DNA from 4 places in the Nocardia sp. CS682 genome. Region 2 is predicted to be linked to each of the others. Evidence: riboswitches for the same ligand, from Rfam matches in the RefSeq annotation. Region 2 holds a riboswitch; each other region holds the start of a gene.
The links. Region 2 has a riboswitch for S-adenosylmethionine ahead of DMB37_RS26070 (bifunctional o-acetylhomoserine/o-acetylserine sulfhydrylase). Riboswitches for the same ligand answer to the same signal wherever they lie in the genome.

Region 1: linked by a shared signal. The riboswitch ahead of DMB37_RS01935 (2OG-Fe(II) oxygenase) and the one ahead of DMB37_RS26070 (bifunctional o-acetylhomoserine/o-acetylserine sulfhydrylase) in region 2 are both predicted to bind S-adenosylmethionine.
Region 3: linked by a shared signal. The riboswitch ahead of DMB37_RS18735 (rhodanese-like domain-containing protein) and the one ahead of DMB37_RS26070 (bifunctional o-acetylhomoserine/o-acetylserine sulfhydrylase) in region 2 are both predicted to bind S-adenosylmethionine.
Region 4: linked by a shared signal. The riboswitch ahead of DMB37_RS32080 (amino acid ABC transporter permease) and the one ahead of DMB37_RS26070 (bifunctional o-acetylhomoserine/o-acetylserine sulfhydrylase) in region 2 are both predicted to bind S-adenosylmethionine.

The regions. Positions count from the first base shown of each region.
Region 1 covers NZ_CP029710.1:411,036-418,283, reverse strand. Annotated here, with positions in the region: gene DMB37_RS01955 (sugar porter family MFS transporter) at 1-347, opposite strand, end outside; gene DMB37_RS01950 (MFS transporter) at 492-1,238, opposite strand; gene DMB37_RS41160 (MFS transporter) at 1,136-1,900, opposite strand; gene DMB37_RS01940 (tRNA-dependent cyclodipeptide synthase) at 1,897-2,619, opposite strand; gene DMB37_RS01935 (2OG-Fe(II) oxygenase) at 2,619-3,425, opposite strand; SAM riboswitch class IV at 3,542-3,660, opposite strand; gene DMB37_RS01930 (hypothetical protein) at 3,770-4,372, opposite strand; gene mgrA (L-glyceraldehyde 3-phosphate reductase) at 4,443-5,486, opposite strand; gene DMB37_RS01920 (M64 family metallopeptidase) at 5,706-6,665, shown strand; gene DMB37_RS01915 (Xaa-Pro dipeptidyl-peptidase) at 6,782-7,248, shown strand, end outside.
Region 2 covers NZ_CP029710.1:5,811,066-5,818,313, forward strand. Annotated here, with positions in the region: gene DMB37_RS26065 (homoserine O-acetyltransferase) at 1-836, opposite strand, end outside; gene DMB37_RS26070 (bifunctional o-acetylhomoserine/o-acetylserine sulfhydrylase) at 875-2,212, opposite strand; SAM riboswitch class IV at 2,305-2,415, opposite strand; gene DMB37_RS26075 (TetR family transcriptional regulator) at 2,467-3,195, opposite strand; gene DMB37_RS26080 (MFS transporter) at 3,330-4,826, shown strand; gene DMB37_RS26085 (NADP-dependent isocitrate dehydrogenase) at 5,131-6,348, shown strand; gene DMB37_RS26090 (NAD(P)-dependent oxidoreductase) at 6,487-7,248, opposite strand, start outside.
Region 3 covers NZ_CP029710.1:4,154,896-4,162,143, forward strand. Annotated here, with positions in the region: gene DMB37_RS18720 (HAD-IIA family hydrolase) at 1-606, opposite strand, end outside; gene fgd (glucose-6-phosphate dehydrogenase (coenzyme-F420)) at 902-1,912, shown strand; gene DMB37_RS18730 (O-succinylhomoserine sulfhydrylase) at 1,969-3,183, opposite strand; gene DMB37_RS18735 (rhodanese-like domain-containing protein) at 3,257-3,673, opposite strand; SAM riboswitch class IV at 3,688-3,804, opposite strand; gene DMB37_RS18740 (hypothetical protein) at 3,868-4,314, opposite strand; gene DMB37_RS18745 (FAD-dependent oxidoreductase) at 4,663-6,054, shown strand; gene DMB37_RS18750 (amidohydrolase) at 6,115-6,987, shown strand; gene DMB37_RS18755 (DUF456 domain-containing protein) at 7,036-7,248, opposite strand, start outside.
Region 4 covers NZ_CP029710.1:7,086,269-7,093,516, forward strand. Annotated here, with positions in the region: gene DMB37_RS32070 (ABC transporter substrate-binding protein) at 1-483, opposite strand, end outside; gene DMB37_RS32075 (amino acid ABC transporter ATP-binding protein) at 483-1,250, opposite strand; gene DMB37_RS32080 (amino acid ABC transporter permease) at 1,247-2,251, opposite strand; SAM riboswitch class I at 2,439-2,533, opposite strand; gene DMB37_RS32085 (hypothetical protein) at 2,777-3,481, shown strand; gene DMB37_RS32090 (glycosyltransferase family 2 protein) at 3,478-4,614, opposite strand; gene DMB37_RS32095 (DUF3153 domain-containing protein) at 4,647-5,417, opposite strand; gene DMB37_RS32100 (carotenoid biosynthesis protein) at 5,490-6,356, opposite strand; gene DMB37_RS32105 (NAD(P)/FAD-dependent oxidoreductase) at 6,353-7,248, opposite strand, start outside.

The DNA.
Region 1 (7,248 bases), 3.5 Mb from region 2:
TTCCGTCGGCCCAGCGACTTGGACAGGGACCCGCCGATGAGGGCGCCGACGACGGCACCGGCGAGAATGGCGGCGGTGAGAATCTCCTGCTGGGTGTGGTCGATACCCCACTGCGCGGACATTTTGGGCAGCGCGCCGGAGATGATCCCGGTGTCGTAGCCGTAGAGCATGCCGCCGAGGGCGGCGAACAGCGCCACGATCAGAACATTACGATTGGCGTTCTGTTTTTCGTCCCGCGTCGCTTTCTCGGGCGCGGAAATAACCATCTCGTAGCCATCGAGGTTGCGGCGGCGCAGGCGAGGAATGAAATTCCTGCGTCTGCTTATTGTCGAACGCTCGCTGGGCATACGCCCCAGTCGACCGTGCGCGGTCGACCGGCGCAAACTTAGCGGTCTTATTTGTGAACAGAATTACTTTCACGTTTGGCGTATTGCGTAGTTTCGGAGTATTGCGGCAGTTCTCGCACGTCGGCGAGAACTGCCGCATCGAAACTACGTGGCCGCCTCGACGGGCACCGGCTGGTCGGCCGCCACCGTCTTCTCGGCCCGCCCGGCAGTGAGGACCACCACCAGGACCGCGGCGATCAGGCTGGTTATCGCGATGATCGAAGCCACCCGTCCCGTCGCGTCGCCGGTCGAGACACCGATCTGCCCGAAGACGACGGTCGCCACCGCCGCCCCGATAGCCCCGCCGAGGTTGTGGAACGTCCACGAAGCACCGACAGCGAAACCGGATCGATTCGGCGGCACCGTCGAAATGGCCAGCACGGTCGCGGGTCCCAGCACCAAGGCCCACCCCGCGCCGAATAGCACCAGAGCGACGAACAGGACCGCCAGTAGATTGCCGAAGGCGGACCAGGCGATGCCCGCTCCCGCGAAGGTCAACAACCCGAACCCCCACGGCAGCAACGAATGTGCGCCGAACCGATCAACGAACCGCCCCGCGACCGGCGAGGCGAGCGCGAGCGTGCCACTGACGAGCAGCAGCACGAACCCCGCTTGGCGCACGTCGAAGTCGCGTCCCTGGGTGAGATACGTCGGAATCACCAGCAGCGCAGCGGCATAGAACAGCCCGAGCGAGAAATCCGAGACGATCGCGGCGACGAATCTCCGATTGCCGAACAGTGCCGGGTCGATCAACGGATTCGCCGCCCGCCGCTCCGCGACGATCCCCACCGCGACCGAGACCACCAGGACAACCGCAGCGATGAGGACCCAGGGGGAAAGCCATCCCCGCAGGTCACCCAGGACGAAGATGCCGACGGCCGACACGACGGCGAATGCGACAACGACCTGTCCGGCCCAGTCCGTACCGCCGGTGGTGTCCGGCGGTACCCGGGGACGGCGAAGGCAATTGCGACCAGGGCCGCGAGGCCGAGCGGAATGTTGATCCAGAAGATCGACTGCCAGCCCAGACTGGGCACCAGCAGACCGCCGAGCACCGGACCGATGGCCAACCCCAGGCCGTTCACCGAGTACAGCCAGCCGATGGCCTTGCCTCGATCCCCCGGCGGAAAAAGCGATTCCACCAGCGTCGAGGTACTGGTGTAGAGCACGGCACACGCCGCACCCTGCACGAAGCGCGCGACGAGCAGGATGCCGATCGACGAGGCAGCCGCCGCCCCCGCCGACGCGACCACGAACAGGGCGAGCCCGAACAGCAACACCTTTCGGCGTCCGAGGTGATCGGCGACGCGCCCCGCCGTGACCATGAACATGGACAGCGCCATCAGGAAAACACCGAGGGTCAGTTCGGTATTCGACGTACCGGCCTGCAAGTCGGCCCCGATGGCGGGCAGCGCGGTGGTGACGATGGTGAGGTCGATGCACCCGAGGAACGACGCCACCGCCAGCCCGCCGAACCCGATGACCCGCCGCTTGGCCGGGATCTCGAGCGTCACAGCTGTGCCTCCGCCGCGGCGTTCAGCGCCGACTTGCGCTTCTTGAATCGCAAAGGGAGCCAGGCGACGCGATCCGGATGCTCGGGTTCGACGAACAGTTCCCGCGTGCGCCCCATCGCGGCGGAGATGCGCTGCGGGTAGATGACGAAGTCGAAACCCTCGTGCGCCCACAGCGGCATGATGATCGGGCATTCCTCCAAAAGATATGCGCGGCAGGAGGTCCGGACCGCGTCCTGGTCGACGTCGGGTTCGCGCGCCAGCCGCCGCTCGATGAATCGGTCGATGGTGCTGTCGATGGCATGCCGATACGGCTCGTCGGTCTCGTAGGCGTGCTCGATGGCGTCGTAGAGATCGCCGTACCGGGGATGGGACAGCGCGAAGTCCCAGCGCAGAATGTTTGTCGGGCAGTCGATCTGGTCCAGATAGCTTTGGTTACGGGCGATCCATTGGTCGCCGGCGATGCGCGCACGAGCGTGCCGGTCTCTATCGGTGCCGCCGCTGAGGTTGTGCCGCTGCAAGGTGTCCGCGACGGCGATCGCGCAGCGCCCGAAGTTCGAGCGATTGATCAAATCGATGGTCGCGGCGAGCTTTTCACCCTCGTGATAGTCCGCGCCGACGCTGACCAGCAGAACGGTGGAGCGGCCGTCTGTGGTGATGCCGTCCGAGCGTAGGTCGTAGGCGGCCTTGTGCGACGCCGAGAGCAGCGTAGTCGTGGTCATCAGCTCCACACCTTCAGCGACGCGGCGGGATCGGTGACTCCGATGAAGAGGCCGATGGTGATGCGGGGGCGGTCCTGGGAAGGCGCGACCGCGTGCACCCGGCGCGGATCGATGAAGATCGCATCGCCCACGCGCGGCGTGATGACCAGCGCCGGATCGCCGACCGCGGCACGGTCGATGCCGTATACGCGGTCGCCGGATCGGTCGCGATACTCGCGCTCATCGGGATAGTCGTCCCAGATCTGTAATTCGCCGCCCCGCTCCGGCACGTCCAAATAGACATTCACCGACAGTTGCCGAGTGATCCGAATATCGAAGTCCGACGGCAGGTTGCGGCCCACATTGTCGGTGTGCGGCTCCAGATCCACCCCCGCCAGCTGGTAGCGCGCAACACCGGCGAAGAAGGCCTGCCCATTGCGCCGCAGCAAACTCGCGCCGGCCGGCCAGATCTCGTCGAGCAGTAGCCGCAGGTCGTCCGCGGGATACGAATACGGCGAGGCGATATCGCGCAGCCGATCGATATTGTCGCGCGCCTCGTCGAAGTACCGTCCGCGCCCGGCGTCGGTGCTCGTCTCCGAGAACGCGTGCCCGATCCGCCGGAACTGCGGGTCGGTGGCGAGCGGGCCGTGGTCCTGCCTGCCGACGAAGGCCTTACGCAGGTGGTCGAGCGCGTCCGGCCGGACGAAGCCGGCGAGCCGCACCGCGTGCACGTCGCCGTTCAGCAGTGCGGTCAGTGATTCGTGGTCGAATCCCTGCCTGGTGGTGTCCAGCACGCGGTCTCCGAGAGTTGGCGTGGCCGTGGTCATGTCGTTCCCCTCTGGTTGTCGCTCGATGGACCGGGCACAGGCCCGGGCAGGAGAAGGGAGGGCGTTTCGGACATGAGTCGACCCCCGTCTCTCGAGGGGCTCCAACACACCGACGGAGCCCGCGCTTGCCCGGACCGCATTACGCGGCTCGGCCTGGTCTTGACCCGGGGCACCCCGCCGCGGTTGGAGGGTTGCCGGCCAGCTAGCCGGGGACTTGACGCTGGCACTCTTGACCTGAGGTAAGCGTGCCGCCCGTCAGAAGCGTTGTCACGCTTTAGAATCGCGCTGAGTTATGAATCCGGATGGAAGGAATTCAACCCGGCGGTGCGGGACGTCGCACCAGGTCAACCCCCTAGCAGGCCGAGGCCGCGCAGTTCGAGTGCGGCCAGTCGGCGCACTGTGTCGTCGTCGCCGCGCCGCCAGGCGTCGACCACATCCGGGTCGATCCGGTTCAGTTTGCGCAGCGGCTGATTGGCGAGGGCGCGCAGGGCGAGCAGATCGCGTCCGCCGGGGACGGCGCGCAGGCGGGCTGCTGTTGCGGCCCTGCGCATCCAGCGCACCCGCAACGGAAGCCAGAGGAACAGCACCAGCCCGAGCGGGACGATCAGTAATCCGATGGCGAGGGCCATGGCGAGATCGTTGACCAGGGCCTGCTGGTCGCTGCCTGCCTCCGCCATCGACCGCGCCGCCGCGGCCGCGCGCTCGAACGGGGAGGTGAGATCGTCGCCCACCATCGGTACCCGGCCGACCTTGCGGCCGATGTCACCGAGGCTGTCGGCCATGCCGCCGCCCGCACCTTCCAGCTTCTGGCCGGGCACGCCGAGCTTCTGCACCAGGTCGTGCACCCACAGCGCAGCCATGACCGAGGCGTATACCCAGGCCACTACCAGCAGATCCGTGACCAATTGACGGGCGGCGACGGGAGCCCGATCGGCATAAATCCTCACCCGCTCGGAATTCCCCGGCGGGTCGATCGAAAACAGCACGTTCCCCCGCTCGAGGGCGCGGCAATACCGTTCAGAGAGTCCCTCGGCGCGCCGATCGCCACAGATCGACTTCGCCGTCATCATCGAGCAGCGCGTCGATTTCGGCGAGCTCGTCGGCGCTGAATTCGAGATTGTCGAGGGCGGCGACGTTCTGCTCGAGCTGATCGGTGGTGGACGCACCGATCACCAGTGAGGTGACCCGGTCGTCGCGCAGCGCCCAGGACAGCGCCAGTTGCGCCAGCGTCTGCCCGCGCCGGTCGGCGACCGCGGCGAGCTTGCGCAACCGATCGATCATCGCCGGGGTGAGTAATTCGTTCTGAAACGACTTACCTTGGGCAGCACGAGATTCCGGTGGAATGCCGTCGAGGTACTTCGAGGTGAGCAGCCCCTGTGCGAGCGCGGTGAAGCCGATGACGCCGAACCCTTCCGTACCGGCCGCGTCGAGCAGACCCTCGGTCTCTATCCACCGGTTGAGCATCGAGTACGACGGCTGATGGATAAGCAGGGGAGTGCCGAGTTCCCGCAGCATGGTGGCGATGGTGACCGAATCCTGTGCGGTATACGAAGAAATTCCTACGTAGAGCGCTTTCCCCTGACGGACAGCGGTATTCAGCGCCGCCGCGGTCTCCGCCAGCGGAGTCGTCGGGTCGAACCGGTGCGAATAGAAGATGTCGACATAGTCGAGCCCGAGCCGGGTCAGCGACTGATCGAGTGAGGCGAGCAGATACTTGCGCGACCCGCCGCCCTGCCCGTACGGACCGGGCCACATATCCCAGCCCGCTTTGCTGGAGATGACGAGTTCGTCGCGGTACGGTGCGAGATCCTCGCGCAGAATGCGTCCGGCGTTGATCTCCGCCGCGCCGTACGGTGGCCCGTAATTGTTCGCCAGGTCGAAATGCGTGATGCCCAGATCGAAGGCGCGCAATGCGATTTCGCGCTGGGCGAGGTAGGGGCGGTCGTCCCCGAAGTTGTGCCAGAAGCCGAGCGAGAGCAGTGGCAGATCCAGGCCCGAGCGTCCTGACCGGCGATAACGCATCGCGCCGTCGTACCTGGCCGGTTCGGGAACATATGCCATCGAGATCTCCTCATCAGCTGCACGGACGGTCCCATACTGCCTGACCGGTGTGCGGTGCCGACCCGAGCCCGGCGGATCGGCAATCCGCGAATCCATTCCCCAGTTATTCCTCAGTCGAGTTGCCGGACCAAATGTGGTTCCTTGATGAGGAATTCGACAGACCGAAGCGCGGCCCGCGCCGTCCGGGTCGAAATCGCGAACCACTCGAGGAGCTTTGCCATGCCCTTGTTACGACGCATGTTCGCAATCATGCTCGGCGCGTTGATCATCGTCGCGATGTCGGTCGCGACCGGATCGGCCGCCCCCACCGAAGAACGAGAAGTGTTCTCCCCGGACGGCACCATCGCTCGCGTGGTCCTGCCGGTCCGCCCGGAAGCCCCGGCGCCGCGCTCGGCGGTGCAGGCCGACGTGGTGACGATCCAGCAGACCGGGCCGTCCAGTCAGCGGTTCGATCTGGTGTTCGTCGGCGACGGGTACACCTCGAGCCAGCTGGACATCTACAAGCAGCACGCCGTCAACCGGTGGAACGAGATCGCCCAGGTCGAACCGTTCAAGAGCTACAAGAACTCGTTCAACGTCTGGGCGGTCAACGTGGTGTCTCAGCAGTCCGGCGTCGACAACGATCCACGCGGCACCATGCGGAACACCGCCCTGGACATGACGTTCTGGTGCGGCGGCACCGAGCGGCTGCTGTGTGTGAACGAGACCAAGGCCTTGCAGTACGCCCGGTTGGCGCCCGAGGTCGACCAGGTGGTCGCGCTGGCCAACACCACCAAGTACGGCGGGGCAGGCGGCAAGGTGGCGACGTCGTCCGGCGGCAACGCGCAGTCGGGGCAGATCGTGGTGCACGAGCTCGGGCACTCGGTGGCCGGGCTGGCCGACGAGTACGACTACCCGAACGACCGCTACACCGGGCGCGAGCCGCGCGAGGTGAACGCCTCCACCTACACCAGCGCGCAGATGCAGCAGAACAAGGCCAAGTGGTACGAGTACCTCGGCAAGCAGTCGCCGGACGGTGGCGTGGTCGGCACCTACGAGGGCGCGGTCTACCACAAGCGCGGGGTGTACCGGCCGACGCAGAACTCGTTGATGCGCTCGCTCGGTCGTGAATTCAACCTGATCGGGCTGGACGCGATGAAGGCCGCGATCGAGCGGAAGGCCCCGCCGACCCAGCACTGATTCATCACCGGATGCCCGGCCGCCCCGGCCGGGCACCCGAGGTAATTCCCCTGAGCCAGCAGGTATTTCGAGTCTCGCACGGGAGCACCTCGTGATGAGTTGTGAAGGAGAACGCAATGGCATCCAGACAACATCAGCACCGACGTGACCGGGGCGGGCCGCGCACCCGCGTGGTCGCGGCCCTCGGGTGGACCGTGCTGACCCTGCGACGGTTACCGCGGCTGGCCCTGTTGGTCGTGGCCGCGGCACTGCTCCTGTCCGGCGCGCCCGCGCTGGCCGAACCGACGAACGGCCCGGATGTCAGCGGCGGCGAGGCGCAGCCGACGTTCGACCCGAAGGCGCCGGTCCGGCAGGACCTGTGGGTGCGTGCCCCCGTGGACAGCGACCGGGACGGCAAGGACGACGAGGTGCACGTCCAGGTCGTCCGTCCGGCCGGCGCCACCGGCAAGCTGCCGGTGGTGTACCAGGCGAGCCCGTACTTCTCCGGTGGTAACGACGTCGCCAACCACAATGTCGATGTCGAGCTCTACGTGCCGGACGGCGCGGACGCGCGGCGCATGGCTCCTGCGCCCGGCGAGTTGCG
Region 2 (7,248 bases):
GTCAGCAGCACGTAGGTGGCGGGATCGAAGCGGCTACAGAGCTTGTCGGCCTGGTGGTCCAGGTAGCTCTGCACCGCGTACCGGCCGCCGCGCCACGGATCCTCGGCGCCCTGCGCGCTGTTCTCGAACCGGTGGTCCAGCTCGTCCTCGGTGCGATAGGTCAGATGCGCGATCCGCCGGGCGATGCCCATGCCGGTCATCGGCGCGCGGTCGGTGTCGTGGTAATCGCCGCCCTGCCAGTCCGGATCGGCCTTGATCGCGGCGATCTGGGTGGTCTGCGTGCCGATCTGGTCCGCGGTGGCGCGGGCGCCGACGGCCAGCACCAGTGCGGCGCCGACCCGATCCGGTGCGCCGACCATCCACTCCAGTACACGCATGCCGCCCATCGACCCGCCGACGACGGCGGCCAGCCGCGCGATGCCGAGCCGATCCAGCAGCGCCGCCTCGGCGGCCACCTGGTCCCGGATGGAGATCTCCGGAAACCTGGAGCCCCAAGGCTTTCCGTCGGGCGCCAGCGTCGAGGGCCCGGTGCTGCCCTTGCAGCCGCCGAGCACGTTCGTCGCGACGACACACCACTCGTCGGTGTCGAGCGGACAGCCGGGGCCGACCATCCCGTCCCACCAGCCGGGCAGCGGATGGATGTCGTCCGGGTGCCCGACCACGTGCGAGTCGCCGGTCAGCGCGTGCTCGACCAGCACCACGTTGTCCAGTGTGGGGGACAGCTCACCCCAGCGCTGCACGGCCAGATGCACCTGCGGAATGACCGCACCGCTCTCCAGCCGTACGTCGCCGATGGGGATGATGCCGAGCCGCCCGTCCGGGGGCGGCAGGGCCACCCCGGACGAACGGGCCACACTCGGTTCGGTACTCACCTTCACGTCGCCGCCGCCGCGAAACCGGCGCGCAGATCGGTCAGGATGTCGTCGATCCCTTCGATCCCCACCGCCAAGCGGACCAGGCCCGGAGTGACCCCGGCGAGCAGTTGCTCTTCGGGCGTCAGCTGCGAATGTGTGGTCGACGCGGGGTGAATCACGAGGGAGCGCACATCTCCGATGTTAGCCACATGGCTGTGCAGGACTAATCCGTCCACGAACTTCTTGCCCGCATCGACACCGCCGCGCAGTTCGAAGGCGACGATCGCACCGGGGCCCTTCGGCGCCAGCTGCTTACCGCGTTCGTACCAGGGCGAGGAGGGCAGACCGGCGTAGATGACCTTCTCGACGTCCGGATGGGTGCTCAGGAATTCGGCCACCGCCTTGGCATTGGCGACGTGCCGCTCGATGCGCAGGCTCAGCGTCTCGATGCCCTGGCTGATCAGGAACGCGTTGAACGGCGAGACCGCCGAGCCGAGGTCGCGCAGCAGTTGCACGCGCGCCTTGAGCGCGAACGCGGGCGCGCCGAGATCGGCGAACACCGCACCGTGGTAGCTGGGGTCCGGGGTGGTGAAGCCGGGGAAGCGCGGCTGACCCTGCGCGTCGGTCACCGTCCAGTCGAAGGTGCCGCCGTCGACGATCACACCCGCCACCGCGGCGCCGTGCCCGCCGAGGTATTTGGTCGCCGAGTGCACGACGATGTCGGCCCCGTGTGTCAGCGGCTGGATCAGGTAGGGGGTGGCCACCGTGTTGTCGACGATCAGTGGCAGCCCGGCCTGGTGCGCGACGGCGGCGATACCGGGAATGTCGAAGACGGCGCTGCTCGGGTTGGCGATGGTCTCGCCGTAGAACGCCTTGGTGTTCGGCCGGATCGCCGCGCGCCACTGGTCCAGGTCGTCGGGGTCCTCGACGAAGGACACCTCGATGCCGAGCTTGGGCAGCGAGTAGTGGAAGAGGTTGTAGGTGCCGCCGTAGAGGTGCGGGCTGGACACGATGTGGTCGCCGGCCGAGGCCAGGTTCAGGATGGCGAACGTCTCCGCGGCCTGTCCGGAGGCCAGCAGCAGTGCGGCGACACCGCCCTCGAGCGCGGCGACGCGCTGCTCCACCACGTCCTGGGTGGGGTTCATGATCCGGGTGTAGATGTTGCCCGGCTCGGCGAGGCCGAACAGCGCGGCGGCGTGCTCGGTATCGCGGAAGGCGTAGGAGGTGGTCTGGTAGATGGGCAGGGCCCTGGCACCGGTGGTGCTGTCGGGGGCCTGTCCCGCGTGCACCTGTTTGGTCTCGAAAGACCACTGCGCGGTCGGGTCGAGGTCGGCCGCGGGCACGGTGGAATCACTCATGAGCTTTGCTCCAAAGAAAAGGTTGTTCGCCAGAACTAACGGGTTATCGGGGCAACGGCGAAGTACAACAACACATTTCGGGAACCTCCTGGAAAGCGCGCTTGCTCTCGACCTTCGAGAGCCCGGTCATCACCCGGAGCACCCCACCGCTGCTGGAGGGTTGCCGTCCAGCGAGCCGGGGCTTCGCGCTGGCACTCATGACCTGACGGCATCATAACCGGCGCTCGATCGGCGACCGAAATCCGGCGCCGAACTCAGCGGGTCGCGCCGGGCCGCGCGCCGCCGCACACGCGCGTGAACTCGTCGAAGGCGGTGGTGAAGGAGTCGCGGCCGGCCGCGGCGGCGGCCTGCGGATTGTCGTAGTCGAACATGCTCTCGCCGCACTCCATCGCGAGATGGCCGATGAGCTGCCAGGCGCCGAGGATCAGCCGCACCGGCAGCGCGTCGGGGGTGCTGTCGAGTCGTTCGGCGACCACCGCGGCGATCGCGACGTTCTTGCTGTCGGCGTACTCGAGGCTGCGCGCGCTGACCGACGGGCTGCCGCGCATGATCCGCTGCATCTGCTGGAACTGCCGGAACGAGACCGGTCCCTCGGCGGACTCGTTCGCGGCGTGGTCGATCACCCGTAGGAATGCCTCCCGGATCGACTCCAGTTCGTTGCCGGTGACGGGAAGTGTGCGCAGGGTCTCCGCGACCGTCTCACCGAAGTCCTGGAACGGACCGAGGACGATGTCCTCTTTGCTGTCGAAGTATCGGTTGATCGTGCGCGGCGAGACGTCGGCGGCGTTGGCGATCTGCTCGACCGTCGTCGCGTCGAATCCCTGTGCGTCGCACAGGTTCAGTGCGACCTCAATGATGCGCAACCTGGTCTTCTGCTTCTTGCGCTCCCGGAGACCGGGATGGGCGTTCGGCCCTGCGGTCGAGGGGGCAGCCGGGGGCTCCGCTGCGGTACTCGCGCTCGTCGGCGTCGGTGACTCGAGCATGTTCACACCCTATCGCAACCTAGTGTTTTCGTGTCTTTAACCGTCAAATGTCGGACTGCGACATTTTTCGCTTGACGCCAAATGTCGTCGGATGCCAGGATAGCCACACAGTTTCTAAGGATGAGGAGACCACGGTGACCGAGACTGCGAAAGCGGTAGAAGTACCGGACAAACAAGGGGGTTCCGCCCGCTGGTTCGCTCTCGCGGCAATCGCGTTGGCCCAGCTCATGGTGGTTCTCGACGCCACCATCGTGACCATCTCGCTGCCGTTCGCGCAGCACGATCTCGGCATCAGCGACGGCAACAAGCAGTGGATGCTGACCGCTTACACGCTGATCTTCGGCGGCCTGCTGCTGCTCGGCGGCCGGCTCGCCGACTACCTGGGGCGACGCCGGATCTTCATCATCGGTCTGGTCGGTTTCGCCGCCGCGTCGGCACTTGCCGGTCTGGCGCAGAACGGCGCCGAGATGTTCGCCGGGCGCGCACTACAGGGTGCGTTCGCGGCCTTGCTCGCGCCCGCCGCGTTGTCGTTGCTGTCGGTGACCTTCACCGAACCCGGTGAGCGCGCAACGGCATTCGGCGTGTTCGCGGGTATCTCCGCGGGTGGCGCCGCGCTCGGCCTGATCGCGGGCGGCGCGCTCACCGAGTACGCCTCCTGGCGCTGGTGCCTGCTGGTGAACACCCCGATCGCGCTGCTCGCCCTGCTCGGCGCGCTGGCGTGGGTGGTCAAGGATGTGCCGACGCCGCGCACCGGCGGCTACGACGTGCCCGGCGCGGTCACCGTGACGCTCGGTCTGATCGCGATCGTGTACGGCTTCAGCCGCGCCGCCGACGACGGCTGGCTGGCGGGCAGCACCCTCGGCCTGCTCGTCGCCGGGACCGCGCTGCTGATCGCCTTCGTGGTGATCGAACGGCGCTCGGCCAATCCGCTGCTACCGCTGCATATTCCGGGTGAGATCAACCGGGGTGGCGCGTTCCTCGCCGCGCTGCTCGTACCGATCGCCATGTTCGCGATGTTCCTGTTCCTCAGCTACTACTTCCAGATCACGCTGGGTTACTCGTCGCTGAAGGCGGGCTTCGCCTTCCTGCCCTTCCCGGCAGGCATCGCGATCTCCGCGGGTATCACCAGCGCGCTGCTGCCCAAGATCGGCCCGCGGCCGCTGATGGTGGCCGGTGCGGTGCTCGGCGTGCTCGGTCTGGTGTGGCTGGCTCAGCTGGACTTCGGCGACGGCTTCGCGACGAGCGTGCTGCCCGCCCAGGTGCTGATCGCACTCGGCATGGGCCCGCTGTTCGTCGGCATGCAGACGGTCGCGCTGCATCAGGTGGAGGAAGAGGACTCGGGCGTGGCCAGTGCGCTGCTGAACGCGGCGCAGCAGGTCGGTGGCGCGGTCGGCACGGCGCTGCTGACCACCATCTCGGTGCAGACGGCCAAGACCTACGCCGAGAATCACCCGACGATCGACAACCTGGTCGCCCGCGCCTCGATCCACAGCTACGACGTGGCGTTCTATGTCGGTGCGGGCTTCTTCCTCGCCGCCGTGCCGGTTATCGCGCTGATGATCCGGGACCGGCCGGAGAACCTGATCGAAGGTTCTGAGGAGGGTGCACGCCCGGTGCACGTCGGCGTCTGATCGACGCGACCACCCCGCGGTCCGCGTGTCGCCTGCCCGGCGGTGCGCGGACCGTGTGCATCCGGCGCGGCGACCTGCGAATTGCGCAATGACCTACCTGTCAGTAAGTTCGTGGGGTTTCTCACTCGGGGGGCTGCCCGCACACCGCGATCATCGGCAGCAGTACGCTTGTCTTGTTTGCACCACACGTCTCGCGGACAACGCGGGGCATATACGTTGTCTGTTGGAACAGCTGGGGTCCGCTCACAAGCGTGTTCACCTGGCCGTGCAATGAGGGCACCATCCTAGGAGGACACGAAGATCCATGTCCAAAATCAAGGTTGAAGGTACCGTCGTCGAACTCGACGGCGACGAGATGACCCGGATCATCTGGCAGTTCATCAAGGACAAGCTGATCCATCCGTATCTCGATGTGAATCTCGAGTACTACGACTTGGGCATCGAGTACCGGGACAAGACAGACGACCAGGTCACTGTCGACGCGGCCGAGGCGATCAAGCGCCACGGGGTCGGCGTCAAGTGCGCGACCATCACCCCGGACGAGGCCCGCGTCAAGGAATTCGGCCTGAAGAAGATGTGGCGGTCGCCCAACGGCACCATCCGCAACATCCTCGGCGGCACCATCTTCCGCGCGCCGATCATCATCTCCAACGTGCCGCGCCTGGTCCCCGGATGGACCAAGCCGATCATCATCGGCAGGCACGCGTTCGGCGACCAGTACCGCGCCACCGATTTCAAGGTGTACCAAGCGGGCACGGTCACCCTGACCTTCACGCCGGAGGACGGCAGCGAGCCGATCCAGCACGAGGTCGTGAAGATGCCCGAGGACGGCGGCGTCGTCATGGGCATGTACAACTTCAAGAACTCGATCATCGATTTCGCGCGGGCCTCGTTCAACTACGGCCTGCAGCAGAACTATCCGGTGTACCTCTCGACGAAGAACACCATCCTCAAGGCCTACGACGGCATGTTCAAGGACACGTTCCAGGACGTGTTCGATGCCGAGTTCAAGACCCAGTTCGACGCGGCGGGCCTGACCTACGAGCACCGCCTCATCGACGACATGGTCGCCTCCTCCATGAAGTGGGAGGGCGGTTACGTCTGGGCCTGTAAGAACTACGACGGTGACGTGCAGTCCGACACCGTGGCGCAGGGCTTCGGCTCGCTCGGCCTGATGACCTCGGTGCTGCTGACCCCGGACGGCAAGACCTGTGAGGCGGAGGCCGCGCACGGCACCGTCACCCGGCACTACCGTCAGCACCAGCAGGGCAAGCCGACCTCGACCAACCCGATCGCGTCGATCTTCGCCTGGACGCGCGGGCTCGAGCACCGCGGCAAGCTGGACAACACCCCCGAGGTGATCGGCTTCGCGCAGACCCTCGAGGATGTCGTCATCAAGACCGTCGAAGGCGGCCAGATGACCAAGGACCTGGCCTCGCTCGTCGGCGGCGACCAGGGCTACCTGAGCACCGAGGAGTTCCTCGGCGCGCTCGACGCGAACCTGGCTCGCGCACTGCGTTGAGTCGGTGAACAAACCCGGCGCTGGAACTGATGCCGGCGCCGGGGGATGAGCTCCTCCGCCCAAGCCGAGTCGGTTGGGCAAGCTGTGCTGAATGACGGGCACCCGCACCACTTGGTGGTACGGGTGCCCGGATTGTTTCTAGGTGCGGGCCGGACTGTCGAGCAGCAGCGGAACGACCCGCGTCAGGCTGTCCGGACCGAGGCCGTGCTCGACGCCCGCATCGAACCAGCGCAGCAGCGGATCCAGCAGGTCGGTCGGTAGGTCCTGCTCGCGGTTCGTCGCCAGCAGCATGCGCAGAATGAATTGATGATTCTCGACACTGGCCATGGTCGGCGGGAACACGCCGTCGTCGATCTGGGCGGCGAGCGCGGGCAGCGTGTCGATGACCGAGTGCAGCCACGGCACCAGTAGTGCACCGGTGGGGTCCGCCGCGTTCCGGTTCGCGCGGCGCAGCATGGCCGCGGCTTGGAAGAAGCCACCGAACAGGCCGTACATGCCTGCCAGTATCGCGAGGTCGTGCACGGCGGCCAGCCCGACCTCCGCCCCGAGGTGTTTGGCCGTGCCCAGCTCGGCGATCACCGCGTGATGGTCGGCCGAGGCTTCGGGGGAGCCGCTGTAGATGATCGTCGAATCCGGCGTGCCCATCGTCTCCTCCATGCCGAGGATCGAGCCGTCCAGGAAGCGCCCGCCTTGTTCAGCGATCCAGGCTTCGAGGTCGCGCGCCTCCGACGGGCGTCCCGTCGACAGATTCACTATGGTGCGGCTCGCTATTGCTTCCGATGTGGTGTGCAAAAGCGTGGCCGCGATCGCGGTCTCGGGCACCGAGATGACGATCAGTTCCCCGGCCTTCAGCGCCTCGGCGAGCGAACCCACCCGGACCGCACCGAGCCCATCCAGGTG
Region 3 (7,248 bases), 1.7 Mb from region 2:
GACGTCGGTGTCCATCCGGTCGCCGATCATCACCGTGGACTGCGAGTGCGCGCCGATCCGGCGCAGCGCCGAGCGCATCATCAGCGGGTTGGGCTTGCCGATGTAGTACGGGTCGCGGCCGGTGGCGCGGGTGATCAGCGCGGCCACCGAACCGGTCGCGGGCAGCGAGCCGTCGCGCGACGGGCCGGTCGGGTCGGGGTTGGTGGCGATGAAACTCGCGCCGCGCTCGATCAGCCGGATCGCGGTGGTGATCGCCTCGAAGGAGTAGTTGCGGGTCTCGCCGAGCACCACGTAGTCGGGGTTGCTGTCGGTGAGCACGTAGCCGATTTCGTGCAACGCGGTGGTGAGACCGGACTCGCCGACCACGTAGGCGGTGCCGTTGGGTCGCTGCTCGTCCAGGAAGGTGGCGGTGGCCAGCGCGGAGGTCCAGATCGCCGTCTCGGGGATGTCGAGGCCGGTGTGGCGCAGCCTGGCCTGCAGGTCGCGCGGGGTGCGGATCGAGTTGTTGGTCAGCACCAGGAACGGGGTCTCGTTGGCGCGCAGCTCGGCGAGGAACTCGTCGGCGCCGGGCACCAGTTGGTCCTCGTGCACCAGCACACCGTCCATGTCGGTCAGATAGGACAGGATCGGTTCGTCAGTCACCAGACAATTGTCCGCTATCAGAGAGGTTCCGGGGGGAGGTCCGTGTCGATGCGACCCTTCGCACACTGGCGGGCGCCGACCACGGGCCGGAAACGGCTATGTGCGCGCGTCGGACCGGGCGCATACGATCGCCGAAGGCGGGAAGGTCCGTAACCTCGTTGCGGTTGCAGCGAGACATGACCGCAGCGTGTCGGCGGTCGACAAGGGTGCGGGAATGCCCGCACCGCAGGTGTGCAGCGAAGCGACAGGAGTGGCGCACATGGGTGAGCTCAAGCTCGGATACAAGGCCTCGGCCGAACAGTTCGGGCCGCGGGAACTAGTGGAGATCGCGGTGCTGGCCGAGGAACACGGCCTCGACAGTGCCACGGTGAGCGACCATTTCCAGCCGTGGCGGCACAAGGGCGGGCACGCGCCGTTCTCGCTGGCCTGGATGGCCGCGGTCGGCGAGCGCACCGAGCGGATCCAGCTCGGCACCTCGGTGCTCACCCCCACCTTCCGGTACAACCCGGCCGTGATCGCACAGGCCTTCGCCACCATGGGTTGTCTGTATCCCGACCGGATCATGCTCGGTGTCGGCACCGGCGAGGCGCTCAACGAGATCGCCACCGGGTACAAGGGTGACTGGCCGGAGTTCAAGGAGCGTTTCGCACGGCTGCGCGAGGCGGTCGAGCTCATGCGCGCGCTGTGGACGGGCGACCGCGTGGACTTCGCGGGCGAGTACTACAACACCGTCGGCGCGTCGATCTACGACGTGCCCAAGGGCGGCATCCCGATCTACGTGGCGGCGGGCGGACCGCTGGTCGCGCGTTATGCGGGCCGCGCGGGTGACGGTTTCATCTGCACCTCCGGCAAGGGCATGGAGCTCTACACCGAGAAGCTGATGCCCGCGGTCGCCGAGGGCGCCGCCAAGGCGGGCCGCACCGTCGAGGACATCGACCGGATGATCGAGATCAAGATCTCCTACGACACCGATCCCGAACTGGCACTGGAGAACACCCGCTTCTGGGCCCCGCTGAGCCTGACGCCGGAGCAGAAGCACAGCATCACCGACCCGATCGAGATGGAGGCCGCCGCCGACGCCCTCCCGATCGAGCAGATCGCCAAGCGCTGGATCGTCGCCAGCGACCCCGACCAGGCCGTCGACCTCATCAAGCCCTACCTCGACGCCGGCCTGAACCACCTGGTGTTCCACGCCCCCGGCCACGACCAGCGCCGCTTCCTCGACCTCTTCCAGCGCGACCTGGCCCCTCGCCTGCGCGCCCTGGCCTGATCGACAGCGAAGGCTCCACCCGTCGCAGCGGCGGGTGGAGCCTTCGTCGTTCGTTGCTAGCCGAGGGCGTGGTCGAGGTCGGCGAGGAGGTCTTCGACGTCCTCCAGGCCGACGGAGATGCGGACCACGCCGTCGGAGAGGCCGATGGTGGCCCGGCCTTCGGGGCCCATGGCGCGGTGGGTTGTGGTGGCGGGGTGGGTGATCAGGGATTTGGCATCGCCGAGGTTGTTGGAGATGTCCACAATGCGCAGGCGGTTGAGCACTTCGAAGGCGCGCTTCTTGGCCTCGTGGGCGGGCGCGTTCAGCTCGAAGGTGACCACGGTGCCGCCCGCACTCATCTGGCCGGTGGCCAGGTCGTGCTGCGGATGTGACTCCAGGAAGGGGTATTTCACCCAGCTGACGGCCTTGTTGGTCTCCAGGAAGCGGGCGATGCGCAGGGCCGACTCGGTCGAGTGGCGCACGCGCAGCGGCATCGTCTCCAAACCCTTGAGCAGCGTCCACGCGTTGAACGGGCTCAGCGCCGGACCGGTATGGCGCATCAGCGTTTTCACCGGACCCTCGATGTAGTCCTTGGCGCCGAGGATGGCGCCGCCGAGCACCCGGCCTTGACCGTCGATGTGCTTGGTGCCCGAGTAGACGACGACATCGGCACCCAGTTCGAAACCGCGCTGCAGCAGCGGGGTGGCGAAGACGTTGTCCAGCACCACCTTCGCGCCCGCGGCGTGCGCGAGCTCGGTGACCCGGCGCACGTCTACCAGGGTCTGCATCGGGTTGGCCGGTGTCTCGAAGAACACCGCCTGGGTGGGCACCGACAGCGCCTGCTCCCACTGGTCCAGATCCTCGCCGTCGACGAAGACGGTCTCCACGCCCCAGCGCGGCAGGATCTCGTTGCACACCACGAAGCAGGACCCGAACAGGCTGCGTGCGGCCACCAGCCGATCACCGGCGCCGAGCAGCGCGCCCAAAGCGGTGAATACCGCCGACATTCCGCTCGCGGTCGCGAAACACGCTTCGGCGCCGTCGAGCAGCCGCATCCGCTCCTCGAACATGGCGACCGTCGGATTGCCGTAGCGGGAGTAGACGAAATGCTCGACGTCACCGGTGAACGCGGCCTCGGCGGCCTCCGCGCTCTCGTAGACGAAACCGGAGGTCAGGTACAGCGCCTCGGAGGTTTCCTCGAAACCGGAGCGCCGCAAACCCCCGCGCACACCGAGCGTCGCGGGACCGACCCCTTCGGGAAGCGGCTTGTGGAAAGCACCACCTGTGATCACGACTGCCTCCCTACGACCCACTGCCCCCTGACGACACCGCTGCGCGACCACGCGTCGAGCGAACAGCAGCTACTCATGACTGCCGCCACGGCAAGCCGAGGGCGCGCCAGCCGCTGCCGCCCCGATGTCCGTTCGCGTCGACCGGGCCTTCGAAACCCTCGAGCACGTTGTAGGAGGTGCCGAAACCGGCCTGCGTCGCGGCGATGGCCGCGCCGATGGAGCGCTGCCCGGAGCGACAGAGGAAGATCACCGGCGCCGCCCGGTCGTGCCCGTCCAGCGCCTTGACCAGCTGCTCGGTGAACTCGCCGTTGCGCGTCCCGGTCGAGTCGACCCACTCGATCAGTACCGTCGGGCGCTCGATCGAACTGGTGTCGGGCACGCCGACGAACTTCCATTCGGCCTCGGTGCGCACGTCGACCAGGACGGCTTCGGGGTTGTCTCGCAACAGTTCCCAGGCCTGCTGGGGAGTGATGTCACCGGCATAACTCATCTGGACCCTCCTAGAATCCGCACTTGCCGCGCTCGGGTTTGACGCGCGGCCAGGTCGTCACCCGGAGCACCCCACCGCGGAGGAGGGTTGCCGACCAGTATTGCCGGGGCTTGACACTGGTTCTCATGACCTTCTGCTGAGATTGCCTCGACAGGGGTCACCCTGTCAAACGGCTGCTCACGGTATGAGAATGCTCAATTACAGACCAGCCATTTGTCGCCGGATCGGGTCAGATTCCAGGTCGAGGTGGCCTCGTCGCCGTCGACCTTGGTGGTGACCGTCGCCATCGCGCGATCGCCGTCCACCTTCGGATCGACGAGTTTCGTGATTTCCACGGTCTTTCCGCCGCCGGAGCGCCCGGCCAGCGGGGAGCGTTTCGGGTCGAAGCCCGGGCAGCCCGTGCCTGGTGGGGGCACCAGATCGGTGCTGTTGGAGCCCTCGACGAAGCCGCGCACCGCGGCGGCGATCCGGTCGGATTCTGTGACATTTTTCTCAGCGGGCGACAGCACCCCGCCGATCACGATCCCGGCGAGCACGAGCACCGCGATGACGGCGGCCGCGATGAACGGTGCGACGGAACGCTTGTCGGTCTGATCGACCTTGATGACTTCGTCCTCCGCAGGCTGCTGCTCTTTGCTCATACGAGCATGATCCCTGGTCGGCGGGCCTATCCGGCGCTCACCCCCACCGCGCGCAGCCAGGCCTTGCGAAGCCCGCCGCATTGCAGGGGAATCAGCGCCGCGAGATCGGGTAAGCCGGACAGAACGGATCGCGCGGCATCCGTTCAGTTCACGCACCGGCGGCGGCCGCCTTCGCCACCACCGATAGAATCGCGAGACTGCGGCCTGCTGTCATAGCCGCGACCGGAATGGCCACGAGCCGACAACTCCGGTGTCCGCATCGTCAGGTGCAACCAGCCAGCGCGTAACTTAGCCTAGGCTAAGGAAGACGCCGTATTTGTTTCTCAACCAAAAGGGTGCGCGTAAAAGATGACCGAACAGAGTGCAGCGACTCGCCCGCTCCGCATCGCCATCGTTGGCGCCGGACCCGCGGGGATCTACGCCGCCGACGCCCTGATGAAGTCCGATGCCGAGGTCAGCATCGACCTGTTCGAGCGCATGCCCGCGCCGTTCGGGCTCATCCGCTACGGCGTCGCGCCGGACCACCCGCGCATCAAGGGCATCATCACCGCCCTGCACAAGGTCCTCGACAAGCCGCAGGTGCGCCTGCTCGGCAACATCGACTACGGCACCGACATCACCCTCGACGACCTGCGCACGTTCTACGACGCGGTCATCTTCTCCACCGGCGCCAACGCCGACCGCGCGCTCGGCATCCCCGGCATCGGGCTGGACGGCTCCTACGGTGCGGCGGACTTCGTGTCCTGGTACGACGGGCACCCGGACGTGCCGCGCACCTGGCCGCTGGACGCGGAGAAGGTCGCCGTGCTCGGCGTCGGCAATGTCGCGCTCGACGTGGCCCGGGTGCTGGCCAAGACCGGCGACGAGCTGCTGCCGACCGAGATCCCGCCGAACGTCTACGCGGGCCTCAAGGCCAACAAGGCGCTCGAGGTGCACGTGTTCGGCCGCCGTGGCCCGGCGCAGGCCAAGTTCACCCCGCTGGAACTGCGCGAACTGGATCATTCGCCGACCATCGAGGTCATCGTCGACCCCGAGGACATCGACTACGACGAGGGCTCCGAGGCCGCGCGCAGGCACTCCAAGCAGGTCGACATGATCGCGAACACGCTCGAGCAGTGGGCCATTCGCGACGTCGGCAACCGGCCGCACAAGCTGTTCCTGCACTTCTTCGAGTCGCCGGCCGAGATCCTCGGCGACGAGGAGGGCAAGGTCGTCGGCCTGCGCACCGAGCGCACCCAGCTCGACGGCACCGGCAACGTCAAGGGCACCGGCGTGTTCAAGGAATGGGACGTGCAGGCGGTCTACCGGGCCGTCGGTTACCTGTCGCAGAACCTGACCAACCTGCCGTTCGACGACCAGGCGGGCACCGTGCCCAACGAGGCGGGCCGGGTGATCGCCGACGAGAACGCCGACGGCGCCGACCGCTACGTCCCGGCCACCTACGTCACCGGCTGGATCAAGCGCGGCCCGGTCGGCCTCATCGGCCACACCAAGGGCGACGCCAACGAGACCGTGGCCTGCCTGCTCGACGACAGCGCGAACTTCACCCCGGCCGAGCGGCCGGAGCTGGACGCGGTCACCGAGTTCCTGGAGGGCAAGGGCATTCCGTTCACCACCTGGCAGGGCTGGTACCGCCTGGACGCGCACGAGCGCTCGCTCGGCGAGCCCGAGGGTCGCGAGCGCGTCAAGGTGGTCGAGCGGGAAGACATGCTGCGCGCCAGCGAGCCGCACAAGGTCTGACCCGACGCGCTTGTTGGGTCCGTAACAGCGGAACGACGCGTCCTGAGGCATTCTGTACAGGTGTTCGATGCCCATTTCCACATCTTCGATCCGCGGTTCCCGCGGTTCGAGAACGAGGGCTACCTGCCCGGCCACTTCACCATCGCCGACTATCGAAAGCGCATGTCGCGCTTCGACGTCGGCGGCGGTGCCGTGGTCAGCGGGTCGTTCCAGGGCACCGATCAGACGTATCTGAAGGCAGCCCTCGCCGAGCTGGGCGAGGGCTGGGTCGGCGTCACCCGCCTCGATCTGGACGCCACCGACGACGAGATCCTCGAGCTGGACCGCATCGGCGTGCGCGGGCTGCGGTTCAACCTCAAACGCGCCGCCGCCGACATCACCGGCATGACCTTGCAGGCGCTACGCGCGCACGAGCTGGTCGGCTGGCACGTCGAGGTCTACATCGACGGTCAGATGCTCGCCTCGTTGCAGCCGGTCATCTCCAAGCTGCCGGTCTTCGCCATCGACCATCTCGGCATGTCCGAGGAGGGCCTGCCGTTCCTGCTCGATCTGGTCGATCGCGGCGCCAGGGTCAAGGCGACCGGTTTCGGCCGTGTCTCGATGAACGTCGCCGACACGCTGCGCCGCATCCACGCGGTCAATCCCGAGGCGCTGATGTTCGGCACCGACCTGCCGGGTACCCGCGCGGGACGCCCCTTCCGCGACTCCGACGTCGACCTCATCTGCGATGTGGTCGGCACCGACATGTTCGCCGTCCTGGAGGACAACGCCCGCGCCTTCTATCGGCTGCCCGCCCGGGTCCGCGCTCTGCCCGCCGACCCGGCGCCCACGCTGCCGCTGTACACCGCCGAACAACCCACGTTGCCGATCCGCCGCGACAGTCTCCCCAAACCCGAAGCGGTGGACACCATTCCGTTGCCCATCATCGAGTAGCGCTGGTAGACAACACGACTCGATGCAGGAAGACCTGCTCGGGGTGAACTAGGTGGCGATCGCGCCGACCACCCAGATGCCGGTGGCGAGCAGGGCACCCAGGAGTTCGATGAGCATGGACAGGCCGACGCCCTTGAGCGCGTGCACCGTTGCCTGCCAGGCTTGCTGCCCGACGCGCAGGCGGTGCAGCTCGGAGAGGTAGACGCCGAGCACGAAGCCGACGAACAAGCCGACCACCGGGATCACGAAGAAGCCGATGAT
Region 4 (7,248 bases), 1.3 Mb from region 2:
CGCGACGGTGTCGTTGCGGTAGGTGGCGAAGTCGTACTTCTCCTTGCGCTCCTCGGTCACCGTCACGTTGGAGATGAAGGCGTCGACCTCACCGGAGTCGATGCGCACGAAGTTCTGCGCCCAATCCGCCACCCGCACATCCAGTTTCAGGCCGAGAATGTCGGCCACCAGCGACGCGAAGTCGACCTCCGAGCCGACTACGGTCTTGTCGTCGTCGGCGTAGAAACGCAGCGGCGGCGCGGTACCGGACGAGCCGGTCACCACCAGGGTGCCGCGGTCGCGAATGGCTTGCGGCACTTCGGCGGCGATGCTGTCCACCTTCGCGGCGCGGACACGGCCGGCCTGCGCGGCGGAGAGGTCGAAAGTGATTGCACCAGTGGGCGCGGATTCCGCGTCGGGATCGGTGCAGCCGGTGGCCAGCAGTACGACCGCGGTCGCGGCGGCGGTGGCCAGGGCGGAGAGCTTCATCGGAAACCTGTTCATCAGCGGACTCGGGAAAGGAAGGCGCGGGTGCGCGGGTGGCGCGGATTGTCGAGGACCGCATCGGGCGTCCCCTGCTCGACGATCGCGCCTGCGTCGAGAAACACGACGGTGTCGGCGATCTCCCGGGCGAAGCCGATCTCGTGGGTGACGATCACCAGTGCGGTGCCGCCGTGCGCGAGATCGCGGATCACGTCGAGTACCTCGCCCACCAGTTCGGGGTCCAGCGCGGAGGTCGGTTCGTCGAACAGGATCACCCTGGGGCGCAAGGCAAGTGCCCGCGCGATCGCCACCCGCTGCTGCTGCCCACCGGACAGCCTGCGCGGGTAGGCGTCGGCCAGCTCGCCGATGCCCACTCGTTCCAGCAACACCCGCGCCTCGGCCTCGACCTCCTTGCGGTCGCGGCGTTGCGCGGAAAGCGGTGCGAGCGTGACATTGTCGAGCACCGTCAGATGCGGGAAGAGATTGAAGTTCTGGAACACGAACCCGATGCGGGAGCGCTGCTTGCGCACCTCGCGGTCGGGCAGCGCGCGCAAGGTGTTGCGGCGCAGCCGATATCCGATCAGCTCACCGTCGATGCGCACGGTGCCCGCGTCCAGGGCCTCCAGGTGGTTGAGCACGCGCAGCAAGGTGGACTTGCCGGAGCCGGACGGGCCGATCACCGTCACCACTTCGCCGGAGCGCACCGTCAGATCGACCCCGCGCAGGACCTCCTGCGCGCCATAGGATTTGCGGACGCCGCGGACCTCGACGGCGGGCGCGGCGGTCATCGGGTCGCTCCGCGCGGTGCGGTGGCGCCGGATTCGGCGACCTCGCGCAGCTTCTGCCAGGCCCGGTGGACCGGTGACGGCGGTGGCGTGCGCTGAGTGCCCTTGGCGTAGTGCCGTTCGATGTAGTACTGCGCCACCGAGAGAATGGTGGTGAGGACGATGTACCAGGCGGTAGCCACCAGCAGCAGCGGCACCACCCGCCCGTTGCGTCCGTAGATGACCTGGACCTGGTAGAACAGCTCCGCGATCGCCATCACCGACACGATCGAGGTGCCTTTGAACAGGCTGATCACCTCATTGGTGGCATTGGGCAGGATCGACCGCATGGCCTGCGGAACCACGATGGTGCGGAACTGGCGCACCCGTGGAATGCCCAGCGCGGCAGCGGCTTCCAGCTGTCCGGCATCGACGGAGATGATGCCCGCCCGGATGATCTCGGCCGAATACGCCGCCTGATGCAGCGCGAGTCCGATCACCGCCGCGGTGAATCCGCTGATCACGCCGTTCACCTCGAAGGTGAAGAACGCGGGTCCGAACGGGATGCCGACCGACAACGTGTTGTACAGGTAGGCGATGTTGAACCAGAACAGCAGTTGCACGATGAGTGGAATCGAGCGGAACGCCCAGATGTAGCACCAGGAGATCACCCGCAGCACCGGGTTGCTGGACAGTCGCGCGATGGCCAGCGCGGTGCCGAGCAGGAAGCCGAGAGCGGTACCCCACGCGGTGAGTTCCAAGGTCACCTTCAGTGCGGCGAGCACCGACTTCGCCGTGATGTACTGCGCGAAGGTCGGCCAATCCCAGCCGGGATTGGTGACCAAGCCGTGGATGAACTGTGCGAGCAGGATGAGCGCGATCGCACTGACCACCCACCGCCACGGGTGCCGTGTCTTGGCCACGGTGGGTGCGGCATCCTCGGTATCGGGCAGGTGAGTCGTAGTGGCAACCGGATCGTCGCCGGCGTCGGTGTCGCCGGGCACGGCGGTGGCGGACGCACTCATGTCGAGGTCCTTCGGAAGAACGAACGAGACCGCACCACATCGGGCCGCGGTCACATCACCCGGCCAGCGACGGGTGCACAGACTGGCTGCGGGTCAGCCCCGACAGCTCGCGGAGGTCACCTTGCACTGATCGATGTGGCGACGGCCCCAGCGGGTGCCCGGGGCAGCGGAAATGGTCACTTCGGTTCCTCCATCGGTCCCGGCGGAAGCACCCGCACCCGGTGAACCGGGGGGTTGCTGCGACGTCGACGAGCCAGGTCTCTCGGTCGCTCTGGATGGTTGTCGCCGATCCGGACACCGGCTGATGTCAGGGTCGGGCCGAATTATCATGCCCAGCAGGCGAACCCTGGGACAAGGGAACTAATCACCGTGAGCGTAAACCTCGCCGCGGGCCGGATATCGGGGGTGCCGCCGCGGTGTGGGCGCAGGGACACGCCGATGGCTTGCCGTCGCCTATATCGCCTGTTCACAGCGTTTGCGGAGTACCGTCAGCCTTCGATTGCGTCGATGATGAGGGAGGTCTCCGTGGCTGTACCGCGCCGTTCGACCATACTGTCCGCCGTCGCGAGCTGCTCGGTCGCGCTGGCGCTCGCCGCACCGACGGCAGGTGCCGCTCCGGCGCCGCCTGCCGCGGCCGACCGTCCCGCCCAGACCGGCACCAGCACGCTCAGCGAGCTGTTCGGCGTCTACAACACCGCGGTCGACGGCTTGCGCGCCGCAGGCATGCAGCCGTTCCTCTACCCGACCGCGTCCGCGTACTGCCTCAACGGCACCTCCCTCGGCCTCGCCCCGGCGGTGGCCGCCGCCGTGCCCGGCCCGTGGCCCAAGACCACGATCGCCATCCCCGGCCTGGACCTGGCCGCCGTCAAGGCGGGCCAGACGATGTTCACCTTCGTGCCCTACGGCCTCGGCCAGGACGGGCCGGACACCACCGGCATGCAGGTCGCCTGGCTGAACCTGACCAGCGGTCGCGGCGGCATGGCATCGATGGGCCCGTTGTCCACGGTGTTCCGCGCGATGATCCCCGCCGAAGTCCCGGCCGCCCTGCGTCCGATGGCCGAACGCGCCATCCAGGACTTCTTCTTCGCCGCCTTGCCGATGGGCGGAGTCCGCGCGGTACCGGTCGACACCGGTCAAGGCACCGTGCTGGCTGCGGTCTTCGGCACGGTCGAAAACGGCGGCAAATCGTGCTTCTTCCTGCCGACGGTGGGGATCACCGAGGTCCCCTAGACCGCGCGACCTTTCCAGCGCAACGTGCCCCGTCGTCGAGCGCGATGGGAGCGTGCCCACAGCACGAGGTATGCGCCCACCGAGAACGGGTGAGCAAGGGCCGCAAGGACATCGGTGCGGGCGAGTGGACCGCCGGTCTCGGTGGAGCGAGCCAGCAGCCTACCGGTGACCGCGGCCACATAGCCGAAGAGACCGACCCGGCGGAGAGCGCCATGGCCACCGAGTGCGGCCAACGGCGGCAGCCAATAGGCCAGGGCGGCAAGGGTCCCCACGGTCGCGCCACCCGCGACGGTGCCGCCGTATGCCGACCACAGCCAGCGGGTGTAGCCCGCGTCGAGTTCGGCTGCGCCCTCGTACATCCGGGTGCTCGCCAGGCGTCCTGCGGCGACGAGCACAGTGGGTTGCCCTGCGCGGCGCAGTGTTCGGGCGATGTCGAGATCCTCGGTCGCGCTGGCGGCGACCGAGGCATGCCCGCCGATGGCGCGGTAGGCGGCGGTATCGAACGCCAGGAACTGCCCGCAGGCAACCGAAGTGGACGGTCGCAGGCTCCGATCGGCCACCGCGATCGGCAGTGTCGCGGCCCACGACCAGCACAGCAGCGGCTGCACCAGTGCCTCGACCGGCGATTGCGCCCGTTGCCTCGGCCACGGTGAAACCAATGCGACCCGCCGCCTGCGCAACTCGCCGACCGCCGCCGCGATCGCGCCGGGTGCCATCCGCACATCCGCGTCCACGAAAACCAGCACCGGAGTCACCACCGAATCGGCCAGTCGCACACACGCGGCAGCCTTACCGGTCCAGCCGGGCGCGGGCGCGGTCTCGTTTCGCAGCACCGTGATTCGCGGATCTCCGGCCGCCGCGTCGACCGCCACCGCAAAGGTGTCGTCATCCGACGCGTCATCGAGAATCACCACACTCATGCGGGTCACCCCGCGCTGCGCCCGCAGATCGGCGATCAATCCCGGCAGTCGCGCCGCCTCGTTCCGAGCGGGCACGCACACGGTCACCGGCTCGACCACCTCGATCGGGCTCGCGACCAATTGCCGCACCGTAATCCGGTTGTACAGCGCGATTCCAGCGCCGACCACCGAAATCCCGGCGCCGGCCCAGGTCAGCCCGGACCATCCGCTGATCGGGCTCCTGCGCAACGCGAGTCGGCCCTCGCTCAGCGGCCCTGCTTGACCGTTTTCCACCAGCGACTCCAGGAGAGGCCAGTGGGGGCGCCCGGCGCGGGCGGGTTGCGATCCATGTAGGCCATGGCGGCGATGACGGCGGCGACGGCCAGGGTGATGCCGCCGACGATGCCAGCCCAGCCCGCGAACGAGCGGGTGTTGGGGTCGGCGTAGCTGACCTCGGCGCGCAACGGGGAGACGTCGCCGGCGGGCAGTTTCCAGGAGACGATGTTGTCGCCCTCGCGGTTGCCGTTGGTCTTGGCGACACGGGCCGGGAACGCGACGGTGAACTGGACGTCGGAGCCGTGCGGCGGCACGGATTTCAGGTCGACCCGGCCGGTGAGGCTGACCAGGTCGCCGTTGCGCTGGAACTGCAGTTGGAACATGCCCTGGGTCTGCTCGGACAGCTGACCGAGCTGGCCGACCTCGCCGAACGACATGTCTTCGAAGAACACCTGGCTGCCGACGTACCCGTCCTGGGTGTAGGGCTCGACCCGCACCTTCGCGGCGAGCGAGTCGGGCGCCTTCAGCTGCGGGCCCTTGTCATTGGGTTCGACGGGCACGACCGCGGCGACGATCCGCCCGGACACCCGGTCGTTGGACGAAACACCCATCGACACCTGCACCCGCAGGCAACCCGCGAGCACGGGGACCAGCAACGCCGCGAGCAGAACGGCCGCGGCGACACGCGCTCCAGGGCGGGGCGTCCGCGGCGACGGTAGTACCGGGGCATCGGGGATCGTGGTGACGGGACTCGGCTGCACGCAGACATCGTGCCAGGCCATCCGTCCAGATGCCCACGCGACGGGCGGAACGGGCGCCGCGATGTGCTTCGGCTAGTCCGGCGGATCGGGCCGCGGGCAGAAAAAGCCGAGGTGACGCAGCAGTGGCAGGCCGAGAGCGGCCAGTCCGATCCCGCCGTAACCGGCCGAGAACGGCAGCCCGAGGAACACCGCGTGCGCGAGGACGGACCCGAGCCACGTCCACAGGAATACGGCCACCGGCACCGCGAACCGGGCAACGGTGTCCAGCCCCGCCGCCGGCTCCGACATACCTACCGGCCCCGGCGCCGCGCGCTCCCACACGGTCAGCAACCCACCCATGAGGAGCGCCACCGTGAACCAGCCCAGGTAGTTGGTATACGGAATTTCGGCGATACCGGGCAGTCCGGAGCTCTGGTCACACCACGTCCACTGCCCGTCGGCGACCATCTGCGGGTCGAGGAACAGATCCCAGCCGACCGCCCCCACCGCCAGCAGGCCGACCCGGGCCACCGCGCCGCGCGAGAGCAGCCCGGCGACCACCCAGATCGGGTACAGCCCACCGGTCCAGGCCAGCGGCACCACCAGCGGCACGCCACCGAGCGCGGGCCCAAGTCGATCCACCGCGTACTCGTAACACCCGAACGGCAAACCTGTTGCGGTACCGATGATCTCGGCGGCCAGCCCGAGCCCGGAGACGATCACCAGAAACCCTGCCGCATACCGAATTCCGCGCGTCGCCGTCGCGTGCGCCAATGCCGTGCCCGCCGACAGCAGCACGACCACGACCGTCACCCGATCCCGTCCGTCGCCGGACGTCAGCGGATAGGCGATCTGCACCAGGATCAGCACCCCCGCGAGCACCGCGGGCACGAGCCCGCGCACCGTCACAGGTGTGCCGACAACCGGTGGTTCTGCTCTGGGCTGGGTGTGGTTCGTCATCGTGTGCGCAGCAAGGGGAATCGGTTGCGGCGCAGATCGCGCAGCGCGAGGTGAGCGGCGTTGCGCCCGCTGGCGCCGGACACCCCGCCGCCCGGGTGGGTAGACGCGCCGGTCAGATACAGCCCCGGCGCCCCGGGTACGCGCTGCCCCGACAGTTCCGGCAGCGGCCGCCACATCATCATCTGATCCAGCGACATCTCCACATGCATCACATTGCCGCCGAGCAGCCCCATCTCCCGCTCCAGATCGACCGGCGTCTGCACCAACCTGCGCAGCACGGAATCGGCGAAACCCGGTGCGTAGGAGTCGACTTCGGCAATGATCCGGTCGCCCTCCCGCTCGGCGTGCGCCGCCCACTCGCTACCGTCGGCCAGCCGGTACGGGTGCCACTGTGCCCACAGCGAGAGCTGATGCTCACCGGGCGGGGCGATGCTCGGATCCAGCGCGCTGAAACTCATCGCCAGCACCACCGGACGCGGCGGCAGGTCCCCGGCCGACGCGGCCCCGTGGGCCAGCCGGAGCTGGCGTCGGTCGGACACGAGAAACTGGAGTCCACGGGCGGATTCGTCGACCGAGCTGCCGGGATAGTGCGGCAGCGAGCTGGTGGCGGCCCGCACCACCATCCCGATCCCGGGGCCGACCCGGATGCGCCGCCGCCAGTCGTCGAGCACACCGGCGTCGAATCCGCCCTCGCGCAACAGATCCAGCGTGGTCAGCACGTGCGAGCCCGCGATCACGGTGTCCGCGTGCAGGTTTCGTCCCGCGGCCGTGCGGACCCGCCAGCCCGCGCCGTCGCGCCCCAGCGCGGTCACCGCGTCGCCCGCGGTCACCACACCACCGTCGGACCGCAGCCGGGCAACCAGCGCCGCGGACAGCGCGCCACTGCCGCCGA